2 regions of the Streptomyces sp. WAC07094 genome follow, and region 2 is predicted to be linked to the other one. Evidence: predicted binding sites of a transcription regulator. Region 2 holds the regulator's gene; the other holds the start of a gene.
The links. The regulator HrcA, encoded in region 2, represses chaperone genes, less so after heat shock. The targets are predictions, from matches to a motif close to TTNGCACTCNGNNNNNCNGAGTGCNAA.

Region 1: the regulator HrcA is predicted to act here: its motif matches at 4,169-4,195, upstream of groES (co-chaperone GroES).

The regions. Positions count from the first base shown of each region.
Region 1 covers NZ_JAVMJZ010000001.1:3,503,697-3,510,405, forward strand. Annotated here, with positions in the region: gene RCR19_RS15300 (MOSC domain-containing protein) at 1-70, shown strand, start outside; gene RCR19_RS15305 (SDR family oxidoreductase) at 160-933, shown strand; gene RCR19_RS15310 (ester cyclase) at 1,051-1,758, shown strand; gene groL (chaperonin GroEL) at 1,941-3,566, opposite strand; gene groES (co-chaperone GroES) at 3,714-4,022, opposite strand; gene RCR19_RS15325 (polysaccharide deacetylase family protein) at 4,265-5,065, opposite strand; gene RCR19_RS15330 (methyltransferase domain-containing protein) at 5,326-6,498, shown strand; gene RCR19_RS15335 (sigma-70 family RNA polymerase sigma factor) at 6,495-6,709, opposite strand, start outside.
Region 2 covers NZ_JAVMJZ010000001.1:5,607,753-5,614,461, reverse strand. Annotated here, with positions in the region: gene RCR19_RS24775 (nitronate monooxygenase) at 1-666, opposite strand, end outside; gene dnaJ (molecular chaperone DnaJ) at 815-1,951, opposite strand; gene hrcA (heat-inducible transcriptional repressor HrcA) at 1,952-2,971, opposite strand; gene RCR19_RS24760 (DUF3097 domain-containing protein) at 3,566-4,369, shown strand; gene hemW (radical SAM family heme chaperone HemW) at 4,477-5,709, opposite strand; gene RCR19_RS24750 (SpoIIE family protein phosphatase) at 5,750-6,709, opposite strand, start outside.

The sequences.
Region 1 (6,709 bases), 2.1 Mb from region 2:
CGAGGCGCTGCACCCGGAGACCGCCGCGGCGGCACGTCGTTACATGCAGATGCGCCCCGCCGGGAACTGACGTACCGCACAGGGACGTTGGCGGTGGAGCCGGCGGAATGCCCGGTCCGGCAGGCGGACTCGATCCGTCCGGGTCACTATCGTTGGCCCATGACAACGGCTCTGATTACAGGAGCGACCGCGGGCATCGGCGCCGCGTTCGCACGGCGGCTGGCCGCCGACGGCCATGACCTCGTCCTGGTGGCGCGCGACACCAAGCGGCTGCGCGAGCACGCGACGGAGTTGCACGACCGGCACGGCATCGAGGCGGAGGTGCTGACCGCGGACCTCGCCACCGACGAGGGCATCGATGCGGTGGCCGCGCGCCTGTCCGAGCTGAAGAACCCGGTCGACCTGCTCGTCAACAACGCGGGCTTCGGCAACAAGGGCCACTACCTCGACGTACCCATGGCGGACGAGCTGCGCATGCTCAAGGTGCACTGCGAGGCGGTGCTGCGGCTGACGAGCGCGGCGGCGGAGTCGATGCGCACCCGCGGCCGCGGCGGGATCGTCAACGTGGCCTCGGTGGCGGCGTTCGTCCCGCGCGGCACGTACGGCGCGTCCAAGGCGTGGGTCGTGCAGTTCACCCAGGGCGCGGCACGGGAACTGGCCGGATCGGGCGTACGGCTGATGGTGCTGTGCCCCGGCTTCGTACGCACGGAGTTCCACGATCGCGCCGGAATGGGGACGGAGAGCATCCCCGGCTGGATGTGGCTGGACGCCGACAAGCTGGTCGCCACCGCACTCGCGGATCTGGCCCGGGGCAGGACGGTGTCCATTCCCGACCCTCGCTACAAGGCGCTGATGGGCGTGGTCAAGGTGACGCCGCGTGCGCTGCTGGGCGGGATCACCACCCGGACGGGGCGCAGGTTCGGACCGCAGTAGCAACCGGGCACGGCCGTGCGGTGCCGCAGGCGCGGGCCGCTGCGGGAGAGGTGACGCCGTCCCTCGGGTGGGAGGATGGGCGTATCTGCCGGACCCAGGGGGGCCGGAGGCGGCGTCATGACATTCGTGCAGCTCATCGATTGCAGGACCAGCCGGTTCGACGAGATGAACCGGCTCGTGGACACATGGCTCGAACAGACCGGCGGCAGACGGAGTGCCACACACAGCCTGATCGGCAAGGACAGGTCGGACGCCTCGCACTTCATCGAGATCGTGGAGTTCCCCTCCTACGAGGAGGCGATGCGGACCTCGAACCTTCCGGAGACCGACCGCATCTTCCACGACATGATCGCCCTCTGCGACGAGATGCCCGTCTTAACGGACCTGGTGGTGGTGCGGGACGAGCAGTTGTACGTGGCGAACGTACGGCGGTACTTCGACGTCGTCGCCGCCCGGGGCGAGCTGCCGCCGCTCGACGGGCTGCTCGCCGAGAACTACCACGGCCACGATCCCGCCAACGAGCAGGACACCATCGGGATGGACGCGATGCGGCGCGAGATCCGGGAGTGGCGGGCCGGTTTCGACTTCGCGTTCACCGTCGAGGACCAGATCGCCGAGGGGGACAAGGTGTGCACCCGCTGGTCCTGGAAGGGCAGGCACACGGGCGAGTTCCTCGGCATCCCGCCGACGGGCAGGGAGGTCACCACGACCGGCACGACGGTCTTCCGGTGCGGAGCCGACGGAAAGATCGTCGAGGGCTGGTGGCAGTACGACCGGCTGGGCCTGATGGAACAACTGGGGGAACTGGACGTGCTCGAGGTCTAGAAGGCAACGGGACCTCGGGCCGCGAGCCGCCCGGCCGGGTCCCGTTGTCGTGGGTGAGGCCGATGACGGCCCGGATGCGCCCGGCAGAGTGAGCCATCGGCCGCCAGGCGGGCCGGGGGCGGACAGCGCAAGGCCCGGCACCCCCGAGAGTGCCGGGCCCCAGTACCGCTGGTCGGCTCGCGTCAGTGGGAGTGACCGTGGCCGTGACCGGCCGCGGCCGGCTCTTCCTCTTCCTTCTTCTCGACGACCAGCGTCTCGGTCGTCAGCAGCAGGGAGGCGATGGAGGCTGCGTTCTCCAGGGCGGAGCGGGTGACCTTGACCGGGTCGATGACGCCGGCCTTGATCAGGTCGCCGTACTCGCCGGTGGCGGCGTTGTAGCCCTGGCCCTTCTCGAGCTCGGCGACCTTGGAGGCGATGACATAGCCCTCGAGGCCGGCGTTCTCGGCGATCCAGCGCAGCGGCTCGACGACCGCGCGGCGGACGATGGCGACACCGGTCGCCTCGTCGCCCTGCTTGCCGAGGCCGCCGTCCAGCACCTTGGAGGCGTGGACCAGAGCGGAGCCACCACCGGAGACGATGCCCTCCTCGACCGCGGCGCGGGTCGCGGAGATGGCGTCCTCCAGACGGTGCTTCTTCTCCTTCAGCTCCACCTCGGTGGCGGCGCCGACCTTGATCACGCACACGCCGCCGGCCAGCTTGGCAAGACGCTCCTGGAGCTTCTCGCGGTCCCAGTCGGAGTCGGTGTTCTCGATCTCGGCCTTGATCTGGGCGATACGGCCGGTGACGTCACCGGACTTGCCACCACCGTCGACGATGGTCGTGTCGTCCTTGGTGACCGTCACGCGGCGGGCGGAGCCCAGCACGTCCAGGCCGACCTGGTCGAGCTTGAGGCCGACCTCCTCGGAGATGACCGTGGCGCCGGTGAGGACGGCCATGTCCTCCAGCATCGCCTTGCGGCGGTCGCCGAAGCCGGGGGCCTTCACCGCGACGGCGTTGAAGGTGCCGCGGATCTTGTTCACGACGAGCGTGGACAGGGCCTCGCCCTCGACGTCCTCGGCGATGATCAGCAGCGGCTTGGAGGAGCCGGCCTGGATGACCTTCTCCAGCAGCGGCAGCAGGTCCGCGATCGAGGAGACCTTGCCCTGGTTGATGAGGATGTACGGGTCGTCGAGGACGGCCTCCATGCGCTCCTGGTCCGTCACGAAGTACGGCGACAGGTAACCCTTGTCGAACGCCATGCCCTCGGTGAAGTCCAGCTCGAGACCGAAGGTGTTGGACTCCTCGACGGTGATGACGCCGTCCTTGCCGACCTTGTCCATCGCCTCGGCGATCAGCTCGCCGACCTGCTGGTCCTGGGCGGACAGCGCGGCGACGGCGGCGATGTCGGACTTCTCGTCGATCGGGCGGGCGGTGGCGAGGAGGTCCTCGGACACCGCGGCGACGGCGGCGTCGATGCCCTTCTTCAGGGAGGCCGGGGAGGCACCCGCGGCGACGTTCTTCAGACCCTCGCGCACCAGCGCCTGGGCGAGCACGGTGGCGGTGGTCGTACCGTCACCCGCGATGTCGTTGGTCTTGGTCGCCACCTCCTTCACCAGCTGGGCGCCGAGGTTCTCGTACGGGTCGTCGACCTCGACCTCACGGGCGATGGTGACACCGTCGTTGGTGATGGTGGGCGCGCCGAACTTCTTGTCGATCACGACGTTCCGGCCCTTGGGACCGATCGTCACCTTGACCGTGTCGGCAAGCTTGTTGACGCCGCGCTCGAGGGCGCGACGGGCGTCCTCGTCGAACTTCAGGATCTTCGCCATGGAGCGTTTCAGTCCTCTCGGATGCGATGCCCGGCAGCCCCCGGGGAACGGCCGTCATCACGGTGAAGAACGAACCGCGCCCCCGGCGCCCGGCTGATCGGTCGCGGGGGGCCAGGGGCGCAGTTCAGAGCAATCTGCTTCGGTGAATTACTTCTCGATGATCGCGAGCACGTCGCGAGCCGAGAGGACGAGGTACTCCTCGCCGTTGTACTTCACCTCGGTGCCGCCGTACTTGCTGTACAGCACGATGTCGCCGGTCTTGACGTCGAGCGGAAGACGCTCGCCGTTCTCGAAGCGGCCCGGGCCCACGGCCAGGACGACGCCCTCCTGGGGCTTCTCCTTGGCGGTGTCCGGAATGACCAGGCCAGAGGCGGTGGTCTGCTCAGCATCCAGCGGCTGGACCACGATGCGGTCCTCGAGCGGCTTGATGGCAACCTTGGAGCTGGTGGTCGTCACGATCCGACCTCCCCCTTCGGAGATCTCACGGGGTTAACTGTCTGAGGTGGCGACCAGGTGGATCCGTCGTCGCGGGTGCCGGACCTGCCCGTCGCTTTGTTGGCACTCGTCACTGCCGAGTGCCAGAGCCGAGACTATGACCGCGATTAGCACTCGGTCAAGCGGAGTGCCAGTCGGCCGCGGCGCGGCGCCCAGGACGGGCTGATCCGGGGGTCGTTCCGCAGCCCGTTCCCCGGCCCGCGCTACAGGTAGTCCTCCAGGCGGGCCACCGTGAACCCGCTCGCCTGGATGCGGCGCAGGAGGCGCGCCGTCTCCGCGGTCGGGGAGGCGAGTCGGCGGCCGGTCCCGCGGGGGCGGACGATGTCGCCCGGATGCAGGGCCGTGCCCGCGCCGTACGGTGGCGGTACGGGGCGCCAGAGGATCACCGCCGAGACGCCGCAGTCCGCCGCCGCGCGGAGGGTGGTGCGGTCGTAGACGCCGTGCGGTGGGCGGAGCAGCCGTGGGCCGGGGCCCGGGCGCGCCGTCAGCCGGTCCCGCTGTCCGCAGATCTCGGCGCGCTGTTCGCCGTAGGAGCGGCCGCGCAGCACGAAGTGGCCCAGGGCGTGGTTCTGGACGCCCGCACCGGCCGCCCGCAGGCGCGCGGCATCCGCGCCCTTCGGCCCGGCGCCGTCGGCCGTGAGGAACACGCTGACGGGGAGCCGCAGTTCACGGACCATGTCCACGAACCGGGGGTCGCCCTCGATGTCTTCGTCGTACGCCAGGAAGACGACCTTGTCCTGGGTGGGGACGCGATCGAGGACCGGTGGCAGCCCATCTCCCGTCCGGCCCGGGCCGCCCGCGGGCCGGGCCGGCCGGGGCGCGGGGGCGAGCGGAGCGCTCAGACCCCAGCGGCGGTACGCCCGGTCCGGACGCTGCACCTTCTGCGCCGCCTTCTTGCCCAGCCGTTCGATCGGGTCGACGGACTGGGCGCAGCCGGACAGGAGCACGGCGGCGAGTGTCGCGGCGAGCAGGGCCCGCGGCCGCGGCCGCGGCCGTGCCCTCACGGGTGGGCCTCCGCGCCCGCCCCCGCGAACCCCCCGTCCGTGGCCCTGCGCCGGAACCGTTGCGGCCCACCCGCGCCCGCCGTACCGCTGCCCGTGCGCCTCGCCGCCGGAACAGCACGCCGCAAGGGGCACCCGGCCCACTTTTCGTCGTTTTGTCGTACGAGCCACATGGTGTCGGATCCTTCCAGCGACCGGCGCCCCCGCCGGGCCGACACCGCGGCCGGACGCACGCCGTCCACCGACTGGTCGACAATGTCCGGGTGAACGACCTCTCCTTCGCCTCCCTGCTCACCCCCGAGGGCCGCGCTCTCCTGGACGAGGTGCGCGGCACCGCTCCGGCGCGGGAACTGGCCGTCGCCACCCGGTTGCGCCGCGAACACCCCGCCGATCTGGTCTCGGCGGCCCTCGCGCAGGCACGGCTGCGCGAACGGGCGGCGGCGAAGTTCGGCGCCGAGGACGCGGAGCGGATGTTCTTCACGGCGAACGGGGTCGAGCAGTCCACCAGGACCGCCGTCGCGGCCCATCGCGCGGGGCGGCTGCGGGAACTCGGCGCGACCTCGGTCGCCGATCTGTGCTGCGGCATCGGCGGCGACGCGATCGCGTTCGCCCGGGCGGGAATCCGGGTCCTCGCCGTGGACCGGGACCCGCTGACGGCAGCCGCGGCGCGGGCGAACGCCGAGGCGCTGGGCCTGTCCGCACTGATCGAGGTGCGCGAGGCGGACGTCACGGAGGTGGACGTGTCCGGCTACGACGCCGTCTTCGTCGACCCGGCGCGGCGCGGCGGGCGCGGCCGGATCTTCGATCCCGAGGCGTACTCACCCCCGCTGTCCTGGGCCGTGGCGACGGCCCTGAAGGCATCGCACGCGGCTCTGAAGGTCGCACCGGGCATCCCGCACGAGGCGGTGCCCACCGCGGCGGAGGCCGAATGGATCTCGGACGGCGGCGATGTGAAGGAGGCCGTGCTCTGGTTCGGCACACAGCCGGGGCTCGTACGCGCCACCCTGCTGCCCGGCCCGCGTGTGCTGCGCGGCCGCGCGCTGCCCGACCCGCCCGTGCGCGCGCCGGGCCGCTACCTCTACGAGCCGGACGGCGCCGCGATCCGCGCGCACCTGGTAGCGGAGGTGGCGGAGGAACTCGACGGCGCTCTGATCGACGAGACGATCGCGTATGTGACGGCGGACGAGCACCGGGACTCGCCCTACGCCACGGCGTACGAGATCACCGACCGGCTCCCGTTCAACGTGAAGAGGCTGAAGGCGCTGCTGCGCGAGCGGGAGGTCGGGGTCCTGACCGTCAAGAAGCGCGGCTCGGCGGTCGAGCCGGAGGAGCTGCGCCGGAAGGTCCTGCCCAAACCGCACGGGCCGAACGCCGTGACCGTGTTCCTGACCCGGGTGGCCGGTGCGCCGACGATGCTGCTCGGGCACCCGGCCTAGTTCAGCGGCAGTCCTGCGCGCGCCCGGAGCAGTTCCCGCTCCCGCTCGTTGCGGGCGAGCGAGGCGGCGCGCTCGAACTCCGCACGTGCCTCGGCCGTACGCCCCAGCCGGGCCAGCAGATCGCCGCGGACGCTCGGCAGCAGGTGGTAGCCGCGCAGGGCCGGTTCGCCCGCCAGACGGTCGACGATCTCCAGGGCCGGACCCGGCCCCT
Region 2 (6,709 bases):
CACGGTCTCGCGCACCTGCGACACAAGGGCCAGCAGGCCGATGCCGGATCCGTCGTTCTCCTGGATGTCCCGGTGGGTGCCCTGGTGTCCGCCGGCCTCGACGCCCTGCACGATCACCGCGTCCGCGCCCGCCTCCTGCACGGCGCGTGCCTCGTCCGGGGTGGTCGCGGTGACAAGGGTGAACGTGCCCACGCGACGCAGGGACTCCAGGACCTCGGCAGTGGGGACCCCGAAGTGGAACGAGACGGCGGGCACCGGGTTGTCGAGGAGAACGGCGAGCTTGACGTCGTAGCCGTCGTCACGGCCGCTGTCGGGGTCGCCGAGTTCGGTCTCGTACCAGGCGGCCTCACCGGCGAGCTGGTTGGCGTAGACCTCCACGGCCGCGGCGGAAGGCAGCGCGGCGCCCGCCGCTCCGGTGGAGCCCGTGCCTGCACCGGGGTATTCGGGCTGCGGCATGAACACGTTCACGCCGAAGGGTCCGTTCGTCAGCCCTCGGAGCTGCTTGATCTCCTGGTACATGCCGTCGGCCGTCTTGTACCCGGCAGCGAGGAATCCCAGGCCGCCGGCATCGGTCACGGCGGCGGCGAGCTGCGGTACGGAGACGCCGCCCGCCATGGGGGCCTGCACGATCGGATGACGGAGGAGATCGGTCAGCGCGGAGGACATGACGGCATGTTGTCACGTCCTCCGAACAAGTCCGAATCCGGCCTTCCCCTGGCATATGCCAGGGGAAGGAACAACGCATCAGGGCGATGGACGAGGGTCCGCGGGCGGCGGAATCCGGCCCGCGGGACGCCGGGTGCCCGCCCGGCGGTCACCGTCCGTTGAACGCGTCCTTCAGCCGTGAGAACAGCCCCTGCTGGCCCGGCTGGAACTGCCCCTGCGGCCGCTCCTCGCCGCGCAGCACCGCCAGCTCGCGCAGCAGGCGCTCCTGCTCGGGGTCCAGCTTCGACGGCGTCTGCACCTCGACATGGACGATCAGATCGCCGCGCCCGCCGCCGCGCAGATGTGTGACACCGCGGGTGTGCAGGGGGATCGACTGCCCGGACTGCGTGCCGGGACGGATGTCGACCTCCTCCAGGCCGTCGAGCGTCTCCAGCGGGACCTTCGTGCCGAGGGCCGCCGCCGTCATCGGGATGGTGACCGTGCAGTGCAGATCGTCCCCGCGGCGCTGGAAGACCGAGTGCGGCAGCTCGTGGATCTCCACGTACAGGTCACCGGCGGGACCGCCGCCGGGGCCGACCTCGCCCTCGCCCGCGAGCTGGATCCGGGTGCCGTTGTCGACGCCGGCGGGGATCTTGACGGTGAGCGTCCTGCGGGAGCGCACCCGTCCGTCGCCCGCGCACTCGGGGCACGGGTTCGGGACGATGGTGCCGAAGCCCTGGCACTGCGGGCACGGCCTGGACGTCATGACCTGGCCCAGGAAGGACCGGGTGACCTGCGAGACCTCGCCGCGGCCGCGGCACATGTCACAGGTCTGCGCGGAGGTGCCGGGCGCGGCGCCCTCGCCGTTGCAGGTGTTGCAGACGACGGCCGTGTCGACCTGGATGTCCTTGGTCGTGCCGAAGGCCGCCTCGTCGAGCTCGATCTCGAGCCGGATCATGGCGTCCTGGCCCCGGCGGGTACGCGAGCGCGGTCCGCGCTGCGACGCCGTGCCGAAGAAGGCGTCCATGATGTCCGAGAAGTTCCCGAAACCGCCCGCACCGAAGCCGCCCGCACCGGCGCCGCCCGCCTGGGACAGCGGGTCACCACCGAGGTCGTAGACCTGCTTCTTCTGCGGGTCCGAGAGAACCTCGTACGCGGCGTTGATCTCCTTGAACCGCTCCTGCGTCTTGGGATCGGGGTTGACGTCCGGGTGCAGCTCGCGGGCGAGCCGACGGAACGCCTTCTTGATCTCTTCCTGCGACGCGTCGCGGCGCACGCCGAGTACGGCGTAGTAGTCCGTGGCCACTTACGACTCCGCCAGGATCTGTCCGACGTACCGTGCCACCGCTCGTACCGCTCCCATCGTTCCCGGGTAATCCATGCGGGTCGGTCCGACCACGCCAAGTTTCGCTACTGCTTCGCCGCCCGAACCGTAGCCCACGGAGACGACGGACGTGGAGTTGAGTCCCTCGTGCGCGTTCTCGTGACCGATACGCACCCGCATGGCCGGATCCTTCGCCTCGCCCAGCAACTTGAGGAGCACGACCTGCTCCTCGAGCGCCTCGAGAACGGGGCGGATGGTGAGAGGGAAGTCATGCCCGAAGCGGGTGAGATTGGCGGTTCCGCCGATCATCAGCCGCTCCTCGGTCTCCTCCACCAGTGTCTCCAGCAAAGTGGAGAGCACCGTGGCGACCGTACTGCGGTCCTCCGGCTCCTCGAAGGCCTCGGCCAGGTCCTGCACCAGCTGCGGGACGTCCGCGAAGCGGCGGCCGGCGACCCGGCTGTTGAGCCGGGCGCGCAGATCGGCCAGCGACGCCTCGCCGAACGGCGCGGGGCAGTCGATCATGCGCTGCTCGACCCGGCCGGTGTCCGTGATCAGCACGAGCATCACACGTGCGGGCGCCATCGACAGCAGTTCCACATGGCGCACCGTGGAGCGCGTCAGCGAGGGATACTGCACGACCGCGACCTGCCGGGTGAGCTGCGCGAGCAGCCGCACCGTACGCGTGACGACGTCGTCGAGGTCGACGGCGCTCTCCAGGAAGCTCTGGATCGCGCGGCGCTCCGGCGGGCTCATCGGTTTGACGGCCGCGAGCTTGTCGACGAAGAGTCGGTAGCCCTTGTCCGTGGGGATGCGTCCGGCGCTGGTGTGCGGCTGGGCGATGTAGCCCTCCTCCTCCAGCACGGCCATGTCGTTGCGGACGGTGGCCGGGGAGACGCCGAGCTTGTGCCGTTCGGTGAGGGCCTTGGAACCCACCGGTTCCTCGGTTCCCACGTAGTCCTGGACGATGGCGCGCAGCACTTCGAGCCGGCGTTCACTGAGCATCGCGCACACCTCCAGTGTCCCCTTGGCGCTTCCCTGGCACTCTGTGCATGCGAGTGCCAACATCCCGGAGCAAGTGTACGGCGGTCGGGTACGCCCCCGGCAAGGGCGGCAGCGCCGTCGTACCCATGTGTGCCGCCCCCTCGTACCGACGTGTACCGACCTGTCCCGGGGTGTCCACGCCGGGCGGCCGCCCGCTGACGGCGTCACCGCACGGCCGTGTTGCGGAAAGGGTTCCGGACCGGGCGCCCACCACCCCCGGTCCGGAACCGCACGGCCGGACCGGGCGCGGAGGTGCGGGCGGGCCGTCGCGGGCCGGGCGGGGTCGGGCGCCCGGACGAGGGCGCAGCCCGCACGCCGGGGCGGCGCGGCCTGCGGCGCCCGCCGGCACGGACCGGCGTGTGACGCATCTCGCGCTCATGGGCGCGAGGTCGTCCGGAGCGCTCGTCCCCGCCCGACGCCTCGACCCGGGAAGCGGAAGATGTCGGTGGCCCTCCACGGGGCCCGGTCCCGCGAGCCGCGGGCAGGCGGCTCGTTCCGGCGTGTCGTGGCGCCTCGTACGCCTTCCGGGTTCGCGCTTCTCCTATCGTCATCCGAATGCGCCAGTATTCGCCGGACCTGACTCCGCCGTGGAAGAAGCCCAAGCCCGTGCCGGAGGTCCCGGCGGACCCCGGTCTGGTGGTCGAGGAGCCGAGCACCGGCTTCTGCGGTGCGGTGATCCGCTGCGAGGCGGGCACGGTGACCCTGGAGGACCGCTTCGGCAAGCACCGGGTGTTCCCCCTGGAACCGCGTGGCTTCCTGCTGGAGGGCCGGGTGGTGACGCTGGTGCGCCCGTCGAATGCCCCGGTTCGCCCCACGCGTACGGCGTCGGGCTCGGTCGCGGTCCCCGGGGCCCGCGCGCGTGTCGCCCGTGCCGGCCGCATCTATGTGGAGGGCCGCCACGACGCGGAACTGGTCGAGCGGGTGTGGGGCGACGACCTGCGCATCGAGGGCGTGGTCGTGGAGTACCTGGAGGGGGTCGACGACCTGCCGTCGATCGTCTCGTCGTTCTCCCCCGGCCCCGATGCCCGCCTGGGCGTCCTGGTGGACCATCTGGTCCCCGGCACGAAGGAATGGCGCATCGCGGAGTCGGTGACGAGCGAGCACGCGCTGGTGGTCGGGCATCCCTACATCGACGTCTGGGAGGCCGTGAAGCCTTCGTCCGTCGGCATCCGGGAGTGGCCGCGCATCCCGCACGGCGAGGACTGGAAGAAGGGCGTGTGCCGGGCCCTGGGCTGGCCGGAGAACACGGGTGAGGCCTGGCAGCGGATCCTGTCCCGGGTGCGGTCCTACAAGGATCTGGAGCCGGAGCTGCTGGGCAGGGTGGAGGAGCTGATCGACTTCGTCACGGATCAACCGTGAGCGACGGCAGGGCGCCCGGCCCCTCCGCCACCGTGAGGACGCCGCCGACCCGTCGACCGGGGCGTGGCCCGAACCGCCGCCGCGCGGTGCCCGACCCCACCCGGTGATCAGTCCACCAGGTCCTGCACCACGGCGTCCGCGAGCAGCCGCCCCCGCAACGTCAGTACGGCGTGACCCTCCTCGTACGGACCCTCTTCCAGCAGCCCGTCCGCCAGCGCCCGGCGCGAGGCAGTGAGCCCCGCCTCCCGCAGCAGCGACAAGGGCATGCCCTCCCGCAGCCGCAGCTCCAGCAGAATGCGTTCGACCCGGCGGTCCTCCTCCGTCAGGACCTCACGCCCTGCCCCGGGGGACCGCCCCTGCGCGAGGGCCGCCGCATAGGCCCCCGGATGCTTCACGTTCCACCAGCGGATCCCGCCCACGTGGCTGTGGGCGCCGGGGCCCGCACCCCACCAGTCGGCGCCGCGCCAGTACAGCTCGTTGTGCAGGCAGCGGGCGGGCCGCGACGTGGCCCAGTTGGAGACCTCGTACCAGTCGTAGCCCGCAGACCCGAGCACCTCGTCCGCGATCAGGTAGCGGTCGGCGTGCACGTCGTCGTCCGTCATCGGGATCTCGCCACGGCGTATGCGGCGAGCGAGCTGTGTGCCCTCCTCGACGATCAGGGCGTAGGCCGAGATGTGGTCGGGCCCCGCGCCCAGCGCCGCCTCCAGCGACGCCCGCCAGTCGTCGTCCGACTCCCCCGGTGTGCCGTAGATCAGGTCCAGGTTCACGTGCTCGAAGCCCGCCGCCCGTGCCTCGGCCACACACGCCTCGGGGCGGCCGGGCGTATGCGTGCGGTCCAGGATCTTCAAGACGTGCGGACGCGCGCTCTGCATACCGAAGGAGATCCGGTTGAAGCCGCCCTCCCGGAGCGTGGCGAGGTACCGCTCGTCCACCGACTCCGGGTTGGCCTCCGTCGTCACCTCGGCGTCGTCCGCGAGCCCGAACTCGTCCCGGATCGACCCCAGCATCCGCACCAGGTCCTCCGCGGCGAGCAGCGTCGGCGTGCCGCCCCCGACGAAGACCGTGCGCACTTCGCGCGGGTCGTCGCCCAGCACCTTGCGGGCCAGACGGACCTCGTCGATCAGCGTCTGCGCGTAGTTGTCGCGCGACGCCAGCACCCCGCCCGTGCCGCGCAGCTCCGTCGCGGTGTAGGTGTTGAAGTCGCAGTAGCCGCAGCGCGTGGCGCAGTACGGCACGTGGAGATAGAAGCCGAGGGGACGCCCGGCGGCCCCAGCCAGGGCGTGCGCGGGCAGCGCCCCGTCGTCGGGTACGGGCTCACCGTCGGGGAGTGCGGAAGGCATGTCCTCCATTGTCCCGTACCGGCGGAACTCCTCACCGCGCTCACTCCGCCTGCAGGACCAGCAGCGCGAGATCGTCCTCCGGGGGCTTCGCCCCGAAGTCGTGCACCAGCCCCCTGATCCGTTCCGCGATCCGCTGCGCGCTCAGTCCGGCGCAGCCGGTGAGCGCCGCCGCCAGTCCGTCCCCGTCGTCGAACTGGCGGGGGCCGCTGCGCCGCTCCGTCACCCCGTCCGTGACGCACAGCAGGGTGTCGCCGGGGTGCAGCTCGAAGGTCTCGCAGGCGTACGCCACGTCCTCCACGACCCCGAGGAGCGTCTGCGGCCGCGCCACGGCGCGTACGTCGCCGGCCGGGCCAAGGGCCAGCGGCAGCGGGTGCCCGGCCGAGGCCAGTGTGCAGCGCACCCCGCCCTCGAAAGGGACCAGCTCGCCGTAGAGGAGGGAGAGGAAGCGGGCGTGCGGGCCGTCGTCGACGACCGGCACGGGGGCGCCGGCGGCCACCAGCGCCCGCGCCGCCGCGTCCGCGGCCTCCGTGGCGTCGTCCAGGAGAAGCTGGTTGAGACGGTCCAGGACGTCGGGGACCGCGTAGCCCTCACGGGCCAGCAGCCGCAGCCAGGGCCGGGCAAGGCCGATCACGACGGCCGCCTCGGGGCCCTTGCCCTGGACGTCGCCGAGCGCGAAGCACCAGCGTCCGTCGCCGGCCGGGAAGATGTCGTAGAAGTCGCCGCTCGGCCCGCCCTTGTCGCAGGGCTCGTACACGAGGGCGCTGCGCAACCCGGGGATCTCGGCGACCGCGCCGGGCAGCAGGCCCCGCTGCAGCACACGGCTGATCGTGGCCTGGCGGGCGTACTGCCGGGCGGCCCCGATGGCCAGTGCGACGCGGCGGCTCAGATCCTCCACGAGCCCCGTGACCTCGTCGGGGAAGCGCAGCAGTCCGGCGCGCCCGATGACGAGCGTGCCCAGCGGCCGGCCGCCGGCGATCAGCCGGTACGCCAGGGCGGCCCC